Regions from separate parts of the Pseudomonas sp. PLMAX genome, predicted to be linked through region 1. Evidence: riboswitches for the same ligand, from Rfam matches in the RefSeq annotation. Region 1 holds a riboswitch; the other holds the start of a gene.

Region 1 (7,455 bases):
TTTCGCCCTTACGGCGAGTCACTTGGAAAAGCCCCAAGTAACCAAGGGCTCTTGCCCCTGGCGTTCGGTGCCTCGCTGTGGCTCGGCATGCCCTCGCTCCGGTCCTGCTCCGTGGGCCCGCCGCGATGGGCCATCCATGGCCCAGCGCGGCTAAACCGGCATCCATGCCGGTTTACCCACTGCGCAGAACCTCCACTCGGCCTCACGATGGGGCAAGAAGATCAAGATCAAGATCAAGATCAAAATCAAAAGCCAGAACCAAAGCCAAAGCCAAAGCCAAATCCGAAGCAAGGCGGCCGACCGACAGGCCTGTTTCATGTGCAGGTTATTGCACCGCCGACACCCGCCACACCTTGTTCCCCACATCATCGGCCACCAGCAAACCCCCTTGCTGATCAACCACCACACCCACCGGCCGGCCCATGGCTTTTTCCTCATCATTGAGAAAACCGCTGAGCACATCCACCGGTTGACCGCTCGGTTTGCCGCCGCTGAAGGGCACGAATATCACTTTGTAGCCACTATGCGGCTTGCGGTTCCATGAGCCGTGCTGGCCGATGAAAGCGCCTTCCTTGAACTGCGCCGGCAGCTTGTTGCCTTCGGCAAAGGTCAGGCCCAATGAGGCGGTGTGCGGGCCGACCGCGTAGTCCGGGGCAATCGCCTTGGCCACAAGGTCGGGGTTTGGCGGCTCGACGCGCACGTCGACGTGCTGGCCGTAATAGCTGAATGGCCAGCCATAGAAAGCGCCGTCCTTGACCGAGGTGATGTAGTCCGGCACCAGGTCGCTGCCGATTTCGTCGCGCTCGTTGACGGCGGTCCACAGCGCGCCGCTTTGTGGCTCCCAGGCCATGCCGTTGGGGTTGCGCAGGCCTGAAGCGAAGATCCGGTGGTTGCCGGTGGCACGATCCACTTCCCAGATCGCCGCGCGCCCTTGCTCCTGGTCCATGCCGTTTTCGCCGACGTTGCTGTTGGAGCCCACCGTGACGTACAGCTTGCTCCCGTCCTTGCTGGCGATGACGTTCTTGGTCCAGTGGTGATTCAGGGTGCCCCCTGGCAGGTCGACGACTTTGATCGGCTGCGACTTGATGGCCGTGTCGCCATCGACATAGCGAAAGCGCAACAGCCGGTCGGTGTCGGCAACGTACAGGTCATTGCCGACCAGGGTCATGCCAAAGGGCGAGTTGAGGTTTTCCAGGAACACCGTGCGGGTTTCGGCGATGCCATCGTGGTTGCTGTCGCGCAGCAGCGTGATGCGGTTTGGGCTCGGCACGGCGGCACCGGCACGTCCCATGACTTTCTTGGTGATCCAGCCCTTGATGCCTTTGTTGTCATCGGGTTTGGGCGGGGCGTTGGTTTCGGCGACCAGCACGTCGCCATTGGGCAGCACGTAGAGCCAGCGCGGATGATCGAGGCCCTCGGCGAAGGCGCCGACCTGGGTGCCGCTGGCCGCGATGGGTTTGGCGCCGTCCGCCCAGCCGATGGCCGGGGCGATGTTCATCGTCGGGAACAGGGTCTTGTTGGGTTCCGGGAGCTTGGGGGACGGCCCGGTGCCGTCGGTGACTTGCAAGCGGGCGGTTTCGCCACAGGCGGCGAGCCCTCCCGCTAATGCGATAACGAAAACCAGCTGAGACGTGCGCATTGCTGACTTTCCCTATGAATGAAGTGACTTAAACCATAGAGAAGCGCGGCAGCCCGATGGTTCAACGTCAGCCGCGAGCTTCCTTGAGCAGCACGGCAATACCGGGGTGATAGTGACCGGCTTCGTTGCGCAACTTGCGATAGGCATAGGGGAAATACCAGGCCACGGCGCAGCTGTGCTCCTTTTGCAGGTCATCGACCATGTCCTGAAGTTCTTCGGGGGTGGCGCCTTGCTGGTTCTTGTGCGGCGCGACGAACAGGCAGCCGATTTTCAGGTCGCTGGCGTAGCTGATTTTTTTCGCGTCGCTGGTGATGTCCAGCAGGGCCTGGGTCAGGTTCAGGCTGTTGACCCGTGGCCAGCGTTGCGTGGTCTGCAGCCAGGCGCGTGCTTCGGGCGTGGCGATAAACAGATCGGCGCGGCCGTTGCGTTCGCCTTCTTCGGTCTGTTTGCGGGTAGGTGATTGTTGCAGGGTGATCATTTCGGCCATCCAGGCCGCAGCGGACAGCAGGCCGAGGTTGGCTTTTTCGTCGAGCCAGTAGGGGGTTTCGTTGTCGCCGCGCACGGCGTTGTAGCGGTCGATGCAGTCGAACCAGCGTTCCAGGACCGGACGCAGGAATTCCAGCTGCGGATTGCTGATAATGATGCCTTGCATGGGGTTCACCCTTGTTATTGTGATGTGGTGTTGTGGCTATTTGATATCACTGCTGGGCCTGTGGCACAAGATTGACGTCACTTTCTTGAAGGTGGGCAGTTATTCGCGGCACCGCCACGTCTTCAATTGACGCTCCACCCCCAACCCTCTAACCTTCGCCGCTTGTTTCAGGTGCTCTGTGACTTGGGTCGACAGAGTGAAACAGGGAAGCCGGTGAGTTGAGTGCTTCAGTCGATGAAGCCCTGCGATCCCGGCGCTGCCCCCGCAACGGTAAATGAGTGAAAACTGCGTCAGAAGCCACTGCGTCGATCGTTGATGCGGGAAGGCGCGCAGTCTGGCAATACGCCGCTCATGAGCCCGGAGACCGGCCTGATCCATCCAAGCGGCATCACGGTGGGCGATGCCAGGTTTCTTGCCGTCTATTCTTGTGCCTGCCCGCCGTTAATCCTGCCTCAACGGAGAGCTCCCCCATGTCTGATACCCCTGATCGTGACGAACGTCATCTGGCGCGCATGCTGCGCAAAAAGGCCGTGATCGACGAACGCATCGCCAATTCCCCGAACGAATGCGGCCTGCTGCTGGTGCTGACCGGCAACGGCAAAGGCAAGAGCAGCTCGGCCTTCGGCATGCTCGCCCGTGCCATGGGGCATGGCATGCAGTGCGGTGTGGTGCAGTTCATCAAGGGGCGTAACAGCACCGGCGAAGAACTGTTCTTCCGGCGCTTCCCCGAGCAGGTGCGTTTTCATGTGATGGGTGAGGGTTTTACCTGGGAGACCCAGGATCGCCAGCGCGACATCGCGGCGGCCGAAGCGGCCTGGGCGGTATCGCAGCAACTGCTGCGCGACCCATCGATTGGCCTTGTGGTGCTGGACGAGCTGAACATCGCCCTCAAGCACGGCTACCTCGATCTCGATCAGGTGCTCAGCGACCTGCAAGGGCGCCCGCCAATGCAGCACGTGGTGGTCACCGGTCGCGGCGCCAAGCCGGAGATGGTCGAACTGGCCGACACCGTCACCGAAATGGGCATGATCAAGCACGCCTTCCAGGCCGGTATCAAAGCGCAAAAAGGCGTCGAGCTGTGAATCAACCTCGTCATTGCCCGGCGGTACTGATTGCCGCGCCGGCCTCCGGCCAGGGCAAGACCACCGTGACCGCCGCGCTGGCCCGGTTGCATCGCAACCAGGGACGCAAGGTGCGGGTATTCAAGTGTGGCCCGGATTTTCTCGACCCGATGATCCTCGAACGCGCCAGCGGTGCGCCGGTGTATCAACTGGACATGTGGATGGTCGGCGAGCAGGAAAGCCGTCGCCTGTTGTGGGAGGCCGCCGCGGAGGCTGACCTGATCCTGATCGAAGGCGTCATGGGGCTGTTCGACGGTACGCCGTCGAGTGCCGATCTGGCGCGGCATTTCGGCGTGCCGGTGCTCGCTGTGATCGACGGTACCGCCATGGCCCAGACCTTTGGCGCACTGGCCCTGGGCCTGGCGCGCTATCAGCCGGACTTGCCGTTTGCCGGCGTGCTGGCCAACCGCGTGGGCACCCTGCGCCATGCGCAACTACTCGAAGGCAGCCTGACCGAAGGCCTGCGCTGGTACGGCGCCTTGTCTCGGGAGACCGGCATTGAATTGCCAAGTCGCCACCTGGGCCTGGTGCAAGCCAGCGAGTTGAACGACCTGGACGTGCGCCTGGATGCAGCGGCAGACGCCCTGGCCAGCAGTTGCGAAGTCGCGCTGCCACCGGCGGTGACCTTCGCCGCGCCGGATGTAATAGCGGCCGAACCGCTTCTGGCTGGCGTGCGCATCGCCGTGGCCCGTGATGAGGCGTTTGCCTTCACCTATGGCGCCAGCCTGGATCTGTTGCGGGCGATGGGTGCCGAGTTGCGGTTTTTCTCGCCGATCCGTGACGCTGTTTTGCCCGAGGCGGACAGCTTGTATCTGCCGGGCGGCTATCCGGAATTGCACCATGTGGCGCTGTCGCAGAACACCTCGATGTTGGCGGCGATCCGCGCGCACCACGCGGCGGGCAAACCCTTGTTGGCGGAATGTGGCGGGATGCTTTATCTGCTCGATTCGCTGACCGATGTCGAGGGTACTCGGGCAGAGCTGGTCGGCTTGTTGAAGGGCGATGCGGTGATGCAGAAGCGCCTGGCTGCGTTGGCCTTGCAGGCGGTTGAGCTACCGGAAGGTTCACTGCGTGGGCACACTTATCATCATTCCTTGACCACCACCGAACTGACACCGATTGCCCGGGGCTTGAGCCCTAACGGCGGACGCGGGGCAGAGGCGGTTTATCGCGAGGGGCGGATGACGGCCTCTTATGTGCATTTTTATTTTCCGTCCAATCCGAAGGCGGTTGCCGCGTTGTTTGCGCCCGACCTTGAGGCCGCCTTCGCTGGCAAGCCAGCTCCTACAGCGAAGAGGCCATGACCGACAACGCCTTCTCCGAAGCCGAACGCGATGCGGTCTACCGCGCCATTGGCGAACGCCGCGACATGCGCCACTTCGCGGGCGGCACGGTCGAGCCCGATTTACTGCGGCGCCTGCTCGAAGCCGCGCATCAGGCCCCGAGTGTCGGCCTGATGCAGCCCTGGCGCTTCATCCGCATCAGTGACCGCGCGCTACGCAGCCAGATCCAGGTCCTGGTGGAGCAGGAGCGCGTGCGCACCGCCGAGGCCCTGGGTGAGCGCACCGACGAGTTCATGCAGCTCAAGGTCGAGGGCATCAACGATTGCGCCGAGGTGCTGGTCGCCGCGCTGATGGACGATCGCGAACGGCATATCTTCGGTCGTCGTACCCTGCCGGAAATGGACCTGGCCTCGTTGTCCTGCGCGATCCAGAACCTCTGGCTGGCATCCCGCGCCGAAGGGCTGGGCATGGGCTGGGTCTCGCTGTTCGAGCCGCAAGCCCTGGCGGACCTGCTGGGCCTGCCGCCGGGTGCCAAGCCCTTGGCGATTCTTTGCCTGGGACCGGTCAAGGCCTTTTATCCGGCACCGATGCTGGTACTCGAAGGCTGGGCGCAGGCGCGTCCGCTGAGTGAGCTGTTGTATGAAAACTATTGGGGAGTGAGTCAATGAGTGTGGCGTTGTTGAGTGTCGCCGCGGTGGCGCTGGATGCGCTGCTGGGTGAACCCAAACGCTGGCATCCGCTGGTGGCGTTCGGCCGATTTGCCGAGCGCATCGAGCAACGTTTCAACGGTGGCGGTCGCGGCTGGCGCAGCCATGGGGTCACCGCGTGGGTGATCGCCGTGTTGCCGCTGACCCTGTTGGCTACGGCATTTTCCTGGGCGCCCTACGTCGGCTGGATCGTCGAGATTCTTGCGCTCTATTGCGCCCTGGGCATGCGCAGCCTCGGTGAGCATGTCACGCCGGTGGCGAAGGCTTTGCGCAGCGATAATCTTGAAGAAGCACGCCAACGCGTGAGTTACCTGGTCAGCCGTAAAACCAGCGATCTGGATGAAACCGCCGTCGCCCGCGCCGCCACCGAATCGGTGCTGGAAAACGGCAGTGACGCGGTGTTTGCCGCATTGTTCTGGTTTGCCGTGGCTGGCGCGCCGGGCGTGGTGCTCTACCGTTTGAGCAACACTCTGGACGCGATGTGGGGCTATCGCAACGAGCGCTTCGAGCGGTTCGGCTGGGCGGCGGCGAAGATCGACGATGTGCTCAACTACATTCCCGCGCGTCTGGTGGCGTTGACCTACGCGCTGCTGGGCAAGACCCGCCTGGCGTTGAAATGCTGGCGCACCCAGGGGCCGACCTGGGATAGCCCGAATGCCGGCCCGGTGATGGCGGCGGGTGCCGGTGCGTTGGGCGTCGAGTTGGGCGGGCCGGCGATTTATCACGGTGAACTGCATCAGCGCCCGAAGCTGGGCGAGGGCGTGCCGGCGGATGCCGACGCCATCGACCGCGGCTGGCAACTGGTCCAGCGAGGGGTATGGTTGTGGCTGCTGATTTTGTGCGTGGGGGCTGAATTTTATGCTTGAGCACGGTGGACGACTGCGCAAGGCGGCGCACGATTACGGCATTGACGAAGCCGATTGGCTCGACCTGTCCAGCGGCCTGGCGCCCTGGCCGTTTCCCGTACCCGACATCCCGCTGCGGGCCTGGGCGCGGTTGCCGGAAACCGATGATGGCCTGGAGCAGGCGGCCTGCGACTATTACGGCACCCTGCAGGCATTACCGGTCGCTGGCTCGCAGATGGCCATTCAGTTGCTGCCGCGCTTGCGCCGGGCGGGTAAGGTCGGCGTGCTGTCGCCTTGTTACGCCGAGCATGCCGAGGCGTGGCGGCGCAATGGCTACATTGTGCGCGAGGTGTTGGAGCAGGAAGTCGACTTCTTTGTCGACAGCCTCGACGTGCTGGTGGTGGTCAACCCGAACAACCCGACCGGGCTGAACCTGACGCCCGCGCGCCTGCTCGACTGGCATTCGCGCCTGGCCCCGCGTGGTGGCTGGCTGGTGGTGGACGAGGCCTTCATGGACAACACGCCGCACCTGAGCGTGGCGCCGTTTGCCCATCAGGTCGGTTTGATCGTGCTGCGCTCCTTTGGCAAGTTCTTCGGCCTGGCCGGGGTGCGCCTGGGTTTTGTCCTGGCGGAGCGCCGGTTGCTCAAGCTGCTCGCCGAGCAGGTCGGGCCGTGGGCGGTCAGCGGGCCGACCCGGGTGCTGGGCCAGGCGTGCCTGCGCGACACCGAAGGTCACACGCGCCAGCGCTTGCGTGCCGATGAGGCCAGCGCGCGGCTGGCCACCTTGTTGACGCAATACGGCTTCGAGCCCCAGGGCGGTTGCGCCCTGTTCCAATGGCTGAGCACCGAGCGCGCCGAACTGCTTCACGACTTCATGGCCCGGCGCGGCATTCTGCTGCGCCTGTTCACCCACAACAGCAGCCTGCGTTTCGGCCTGCCTGGCGATGAAGCCGACTGGGCACGTCTCGCTTCGGCGCTGGACGCCTACGCCAAGGAACACCCATGACCACGCTGATGGTGCAGGGCACCACCTCCGACGCCGGTAAAAGCACCCTGGTAACGGCGCTGTGCCGCTGGGTGACACGCCAGGGTGTCCGCGTGGTGCCGTTCAAGCCGCAGAACATGGCGCTCAACAGCGCGGTGACCGCCGACGGTGGCGAGATCGGCCGCGCCCAAGCGGTGCAGGCCCAGGCCGCCCATCTTGAACC
Region 2 (7,455 bases), 2.3 Mb from region 1:
GCACCCAGTACGCCGAAACCTGCATTGCCTACTGCAAGCCGGGCGAAGAAAAACCCGAAGACACCGCGCTGGGGCTGAAAAGCTTCACCGCCTACATCGACCATTTCAGCGAAGCGTTCCTGGACGATGCCGTGGTCGACTACGCCACCGACCGCATGGGCGGCCAGCTGACCATCAAGGCGCCAAACGCCAAAGTGCCGATGGTCAACGCCGACAGCCCGGTCAACGAGCGCATCAACTACTACCTGCAAACCGAGATCAACCCGGGGCTGGCCAGCCACGGCGGCCAGGTCAGCCTGATCGACGTGGTCGAAGACGGCATTGCCGTCCTGCAATTCGGTGGCGGTTGCCAAGGCTGCGGCCAGGCCGACGTGACCTTGAAGGAAGGCATCGAGCGCACCTTGCTCGAGCGTATTCCCGAGCTCAAGGGTGTGCGTGACGTGACTGACCACACGCAGAAAGAAAACGCCTACTACTAAGGTGTTCGCTGCGGCATAAAAAAACGGCGCCCCGTGAGCGCCGTTTTTTTATGGGTGAAATCCACTGGCCCTATCGCGGTCAACACAAAATCTGTAGGAGCTGGCTTGCCAGCGAAGAGGCCCTATGGCCGATACAAATGCGCATGTCCAGCACGATACAGCGACGACTCACTGAAATGCTCACTGCCCAACACCCGACCCACGAGAATCAACGCCGTACGCCGAAACCCCTTGGCTTCAACCTTCCCGGCAATGTCCTCAAGCGTCCCCACCACCCAATCCTGATCCGGCCAGGTCGCCCGGTGAATCACCGCAATCGGGCAGTCGGCGCCGTAAAACGGCAGCAGCTCCTCGACGATTTTTGCCAGGTGATTGACCCCCAGATGAATCGCCATGGTCGCCCCGTGCTGCGCCAAGCTGGCCAGTTCTTCTCCGGCGGGCATCACGGTCTTGTCGGCATAGCGCGTCAGGATCACGCTCTGTGACACGTCCGGCAAGGTCAGTTCTGTGCCCAGAAGCGCCGCGCAGGCTGCCGTTGCGGTGACACCGGGAATGATTTCGAAAGGAATATCCCGTTCACGCAAATGGCGAATCTGCTCACCGATGGCGCCATACAGGCTCGGATCACCGGAATGCACGCGAGCCACGTCCTGACCCTTGGCATGGGCCGCGCTGATCAGTTCGATGATCTGTTCCAGGTGCAATTCGGCGCTGTTGACCACCCGTTCGGCGCGGTGTCCTTCCAGTACCGCGGCGGGCACCAGCGAGCCGGCATAGATGATCACCGGGCAGCTGCGAATCAGCCGCTGGCCCTTGACGGTGATCAGTTCGGGGTCGCCGGGACCTGCGCCAATGAAGTAGACGGTCATCGTCAGTTCCTGTTGGAAATAGGGGGATGGGCAGGCTTCAGATGAAGATTGCTCATGATCGAACGTGTGGATTATCGGGGATTTTACGCGGCGCCGGCCAATGCCAGGGTGGCCTGGGCATATTTTTGTCGCGGGATCAGCAATTTGGCCGGGGCGTTGGCCAGTTGTTCGGCCAGCGCCAGGGCGGCGCTTTCTGCCACGCCATAGCACCCGGTCCGTTCAAAGGCGATATCCGAATGGTGACTGAGTCGGGGTTGATAGCCCGCCAGTTGTTCACTGCTGAAATACATCATCTGCAGCCCAAGCTGCTCGGCCAGTTCGCTCAGGGCCGGTTCGCCGCGCTTCTGGTCGATGCTGGCCAGGGCCTTGATCTGATGCAGTTCGATCTGGTGCGCCTGCAATGCCTGGTCGAGCAATGCCCGCAGCGTGCTGACGGGGCAGCCACGCTGGCAGCCCAGGCCGACCACCAGGGTCGGCGCTGTGCCAAGTTCAGTCATGCTTGGTATTGACCGTCGCTTTTGCGGCGGAACAACCACGCACTGATCAGGCCCAGGGCCAGCCAGAACGCCACGTTGGTCAGCTGCGAAGCGATCTTGAACTGAGCTTCCAGAGCTTCTGGAGCGAGCATCGAATGCACCTCAGGTTGCGGTGCGCCAATCACGTGCGGAACGGCGAGGATGGCTACGCCGAGAATCTTCATCAGCCAGTTTCGGCTGAATACGATCAGGGCGATGCCGACTGCGGTGGAAGCTGCAGTACCGATCCACCAGATCTGCCGTTGCGCCAGATCCGCCGCCGCGGTGCCCGGCAACTCGGGCGGCAGGCCGAGCGTCGGCGCCAACACGAAGGTAACGTAACCGGCCAGGCCCCAGAGCAGGCCCTGGGAGGTCTTGGTCGGCGCGCGCAGGGTATAGAGGCCGGCGAGCATCAAGGCGAAGCCGACTGCCACCACCAGGTTACCGCCGGTGGTCGACAGCACGCGCTGCCAGCCGTCTTCCGGCTCCCAGGCTTCGGCGTCGTGGCTGTGGGCAGCGACGCCCGCGGCGTGTTCGTGGACTTCAACGGCGGCAGGTTCCGATTTCTCGTAGGTTTCGGCCTGCAAGATCAGCGGAGAAACCCAGAAACTCTGCAGCAGGGTCAGCAGCAGGGCAGCCAGCAGCCCGCTGAAACCTGCGGTTTGCGCAATACGCTTGATCATGTCGGCAGGTCTCAATGGCACGGGAACGCTGAGCTGTGGCGGGTATCGTGAGCGGCGTTGTGCACCGCTTCGATGTGCGAGAAACCGGCGAAATACACCAGGCACGCGCCAAGGATCGACGCGCAAGCGGCGGCGGTAAGGCGTTGGGACAGGGTAGTGGTGCTGCTGGCGGTGGTGCTGTGGCCGGTGCTGCTGATGATCGACATGGCGCTTCCCTCTGTTCTGTCAGCGGGGAATAAGAGCGCAGGCAGGCCCTCGCACGACCGAGCGCGCAGAAGTCCGAACAGCGCCCGCCCACCGCGGGTTTGTTGAGTCAGTGATCGTGTTGGTCACTTTGTGTTGCGGGCCGGTCTCCGGGCTCACGAGGGGCGCAGGCGTTAGCCTTGACCTGCAAGCGTCACCTTCCCATGCCACGTTGGCACAGTGGATCTGACGCTTCGCTCGCTTACCGTTGCGGGGGCAGCACCGGACTGACATGGGCTTGAGTAAAGCACATGATTCACCGGTTTCCCGTTTCACCCTGTGAAGGGCACCCGTAACAAGGTGCGTAGGAGAGCATGGGCGAGGGGCGGGCGTCAATTGGCAAGGGTTCTCAACTCGGGACCGAGTCGACCCCATCGCGAGCAAGCTCTCTCCCACAGGTGATCGCATTCCCATGTGGGAGCGGGCTTGCTCGCGAAGGGGGCGCCGCCAATCTCATGTGAACATTGACCCGCCCCAATACCATGCGTAGCCTTGCGCATTCGAGGTTCTTCGGCATTTGTCGAAGCTAAGAAGGGAACGCGGTCAATGCCGCGGCTGCCCCCGCAACTGTGAACGGTGATGTTCGCTGCCACGCCACTGCACGCTCAAGTCCGAGCCCGCGGGAAGGCGCAGCGAATGCCAGGCTTGAAGGCCAGCACACCGTCAGCCAGGAGACCTGCCTCGATACAGATTCTCACTACAACCGGGCGGGGTGATCCGGTGGCGAACGCTTCTGGCGCGCTTGTGCGTGGCCGGTCCTCGTCCCGTATGCCCGCCACCTTGCCAAAGGGCATCCGATGAAAACACTGGCCAAACTCCCCGTCACCATCGTCACCGGTTTCCTCGGCTCGGGCAAGACCACCTTGCTGCGGCACATGCTCGACAACGCCCAGGGCCGCCGCATCGCGGTGATCGTCAACGAGTTCGGCGAACTGGGCATCGACGGCGAAATCCTCAAGCAGTGCTCCATCGGTTGCACTGAAGAAGAAGCCAACGGCCGTGTCTATGAGCTGGCCAACGGCTGCCTGTGCTGCACCGTGCAGGAAGAGTTCTTCCCGGTAATGCGCGAACTGGTGGCCCGTCGCGGCGATCTCGACCACATCCTGATCGAAACCTCGGGCCTGGCCCTGCCAAAACCGCTGGTGCAAGCCTTCCAGTGGCCGGAAATTCGCAGTGCCTGCACCGTCGATGCGGTGATCACCGTGGTCGACAGCCCGGCCGTGGCGGCGGGCACCTTCGCCGCCTTCCCGGACCAGGTCGACGCCCAGCGCAAACTCGACCCGAACCTGGACCACGAATCGCCGCTGCACGAACTGTTCGCCGACCAACTGTCCAGCGCTGACCTGGTGATCCTCAACAAGGCCGACCTGATCAGCCCGGAAGACCTGGCTCGCGTGCGCCTGGAAGTCGCCGAGGAATTGCCGCCGGCGGTGAAAGTTATCGAAGCCAGCAGCGGTCGCTTGCCGCTGGACGTGCTGATCGGCCTTGGCGCCGGTTCCGAAGAGCACATCGACAGCCGTCACAGCCACCATGATCATCACCACGATGGCGATGATCATGACGACCACGATCACGACGCCTTCGATTCCATCTCCATCGAACTGCCGCAAGCCGACGAAAGCCTGCTGATGGATGCGTTGACCCAACTGGTGGTCGAGCACAGCATCCTGCGCGTCAAGGGTTTCGCGGCGATCCCGAACAAGCCTATGCGCCTGCTGATCCAGGGCGTGGGCACCCGGTTCGACAAGCATTTCGACCGCCAGTGGGGCGCTGTAGAGGCACGTACCACGCGCCTGGTATTGATCGGCCAGGCACTGGACGCCACCTTGCTCGAAGCGCAATTGCGCGCCGCGCTCAGCGTGTAACCCATGCACCTGCTCAGGACCCAGCCCGGCGGATTCGTGTCGGATGACAACATTGCCGACCTTGGACAAACCCCCGCCGAGCTGGTGATCCTGTGCAGCGGCGACTCCAGCCTGGCGCTGCTCGCCGAAGCGGCTCAGCAGTTGCCCGACGACTACCCGAGCGTGCGCCTGGCCAATCCGATGCAGGTGCAGAATCATGCGTCGGTCGACCTGTATGTCGACCAAGTGTTGCGCCACGCCAAAGTCATTCTGATTTCGCTGCACGGCGGCATTGCCTATTGGCGTTATGGCGTCGAGCGGCTGGTGGAGCTGTCGCAGCGCGGCGTGCAGCTGATACTGGTACCGGGCGACGATCGCCCGGACCCGGAGCTCAGCGATCTCAGCACCGTGGGCCCCGAGGAACGTGACCGTCTTTGGCAGTTTCTGCGCCAGGGCGGCATGGGCAATGCCCTCGACTTTTTCCGCTGCCTGGCCAATCGCTGGCTGGATCGCGACTACGCCTGGGCCGAACCGCAAACCCTGCCGCGAACGGCGATTTACCACCCGCGAAAAAGCCCCGCGCAACTGACTGACTGGCAAGCCGACTGGCAGGCCGGTCAACCGGTGGCCGCGGTACTGTTCTACCGCTCGCATTTGCAGGCGGCGAACACCGCGTTCATCGATGTTTTCTGCCAGCGCCTGCAGGCGGCGGGGTTGAACCCGTTGCCGGTTGCGCTGGCCAGTTTGAAAGAGCCTGGCTGCCTTTCGGTGGTCGAGGACTGGCTGGATGAAACTTCAGCCTCAGTGATCTTGAACACTACCGGTTTCGCCCAATCGAGCCCTGAAGCACCGCACTTGCGACCGTTTCGCCGCAATATTCCGGTGATCCAGGCCATTTGTGCCCAGGACAACGAGCCGGGCTGGCGCGCCAGCGAACAGGGCCTCGGCCCGCGAGACCTGGCGATGCACATTGCGTTGCCCGAACTGGACGGGCGCATCATCAGCCGGCCGATCAGCTTCAAGGACCTGGCCTGGCGCAGCGAGCGCAGTCAGTCCGACGTGGTCTGCTACCGCGCGCAGCCGGAACGCATGGACTTTGTCGCGCAACTGGCGCGGCGCTGGATCGAGCTGGCGCGGGTACCCAACGGGCAAAAACGCATTGCGCTGATCCTGGCCAATTACCCGACCCGCGATGGTCGTATCGGCAATGGCGTTGGCCTCGATACCCCGGCCGCAGCGCTGAACATCTTGCGTGCGCTTCACAGGGAAGGGTATCCGCTACCGGCGCAGTTGCCAGGCAGCGGCACCGCGTTGATCCAGCAATTGCTCGGCGGTGTCAGCAACGACCTCGATACCCTCGACCAGCGTCCGTGCCAGCAAAGCCTGGCGATGGACGACTATTGGCTCATGTTCAACCAGTTGCCCGAAGCCAACCGCCAGGCCGTGCTGGACCGCTGGGGTGCGCCGGACAGCGATCCGATGTGCCGTGGCGGGCGAATGATGATCGCCGGGTTGCGTTTTGGCCTGACCTTCGTCGGCATCCAGCCCGCGCGGGGTTATCAGGTGGACCCGAGTGCGGTTTACCACGACCCGGACCTGGTGCCGCCCCACGGCTACCTGGCGTTCTATTTCTGGTTGCGCAACACCTACGGTGCCCATGGCGTGATCCACGTCGGCAAGCACGGCAACCTGGAATGGTTGCCGGGCAAGGGCGTCGGGCTGTCGGAGCACTGCTGGCCGGATGCACTGCTCGGGCCGCTGCCGAACATCTATCCGTTCATCGTCAACGATCCGGGCGAGGGCGCCCAGGCCAAGCGCCGCACGCAAGCGGTGATCATCGATCACTTGATGCCACCGCTGACCCGCGCCGAAACCTACGGGCCGCTACGCAACCTCGAACTGCTGGCCGACGAGTATTACGAGGCGCAATTGCTCGACCCGCGCCGTGCCCGGGAATTGCAGCGCGATATCCTGCAACTGGTGCGCGACACGCACATCGATCGCGAATTGCAGCTGGACGACCAACTGAACAGCGATGCCGATGCGGCGATCTGGTTGCCGCGCCTGGACACCTACTTGTGTGACTTGAAAGAGTCGCAGATCCGCGATGGTTTGCACGTGTTTGGCGAATCCCCGGTGGGACGGCTGCGCATCGATACCTTGCTCGCGCTGCTGCGCATTCCACGGGGCGATGGTCGTGGTGCGCAGTCGAGTCTGCTGCGGGCGTTGGCCAAGGCGTTCGAATTGGGCTTCGATCCGCTGGATTGTGCGCTGGCCGACCCATGGAGCGGACCGCGCCCGAACGCATTATTATCGCTAAGCGAGGAACCCTGGCGCACCACCGGCGACACCCGCGAACGTCTCGAACTTTTCGCCACACAGCTGATCTCCTGTGGGAGCGGGCTGTTGCGCGAAGCGCGTGTCAGCCACATCACCTTTCATTCTGACACCGTTGCGAGCAAGCCCGCTCCCCACAGAGCGCGAGTTGGTCTGACGTGAACGCCATCCTCGACCACCTACGCGAAGTGGTCGCCCCCAGACCGGACGCGCCTGTGGTCCCGCAGAGATGCGCGGCCTGCTCGACGCCCTCAGTGGCCGTTTCGTCCCCGCCGGCCCAAGCGGCGCACCCAGTCGCGGTCGCCTCGACGTGCTGCCGACCGGGCGCAACTTCTATTCGGTGGACGTGCGCAACCTGCCAACCACTACCGCGTGGCGCATCGGTTTCCAGTCGGCCAACCTGATTCTTGAACGCCATCTGCAAGACCATGGCGATCATTTGCGTCAACTCGGCCTGTCGGTCTGGGGCACCGCGACCATGCGCA

What was found. A riboswitch is a leader RNA that binds a small molecule or an ion and turns the genes downstream of it on or off. The one in region 1 is predicted to bind cobalamin.
Region 2: linked by a shared signal. The riboswitch ahead of DKB71_RS19275 (CbtB-domain containing protein) and the one ahead of cobO (cob(I)yrinic acid a,c-diamide adenosyltransferase) in region 1 are both predicted to bind cobalamin.

Annotation. Positions count from the first base shown of each region.
Region 1 covers NZ_CP064949.1:1,940,952-1,948,406, forward strand. The annotation lists gene DKB71_RS08975 (PQQ-dependent sugar dehydrogenase) at 326-1,639, opposite strand; gene DKB71_RS08980 (hypothetical protein) at 1,707-2,291, opposite strand; cobalamin riboswitch at 2,444-2,679, shown strand; gene cobO (cob(I)yrinic acid a,c-diamide adenosyltransferase) at 2,762-3,373, shown strand; gene DKB71_RS08990 (cobyrinate a,c-diamide synthase) at 3,370-4,716, shown strand; gene bluB (5,6-dimethylbenzimidazole synthase) at 4,713-5,363, shown strand; gene cbiB (adenosylcobinamide-phosphate synthase CbiB) at 5,360-6,268, shown strand; gene cobD (threonine-phosphate decarboxylase CobD) at 6,261-7,253, shown strand; gene DKB71_RS09010 (cobyric acid synthase) at 7,250-7,455, shown strand, end outside.
Region 2 covers NZ_CP064949.1:4,222,187-4,229,641, reverse strand. The annotation lists gene nfuA (Fe-S biogenesis protein NfuA) at 1-479, shown strand, start outside; gene cobM (precorrin-4 C(11)-methyltransferase) at 602-1,348, opposite strand; gene DKB71_RS19285 (cobalamin biosynthesis protein) at 1,432-1,845, opposite strand; gene DKB71_RS19280 (CbtA family protein) at 1,842-2,546, opposite strand; gene DKB71_RS19275 (CbtB-domain containing protein) at 2,558-2,752, opposite strand; cobalamin riboswitch at 2,873-3,098, opposite strand; cobalamin riboswitch at 3,276-3,488, shown strand; gene cobW (cobalamin biosynthesis protein CobW) at 3,587-4,654, shown strand; partial or broken gene cobN (cobaltochelatase subunit CobN) at 4,658-7,455, shown strand, end outside.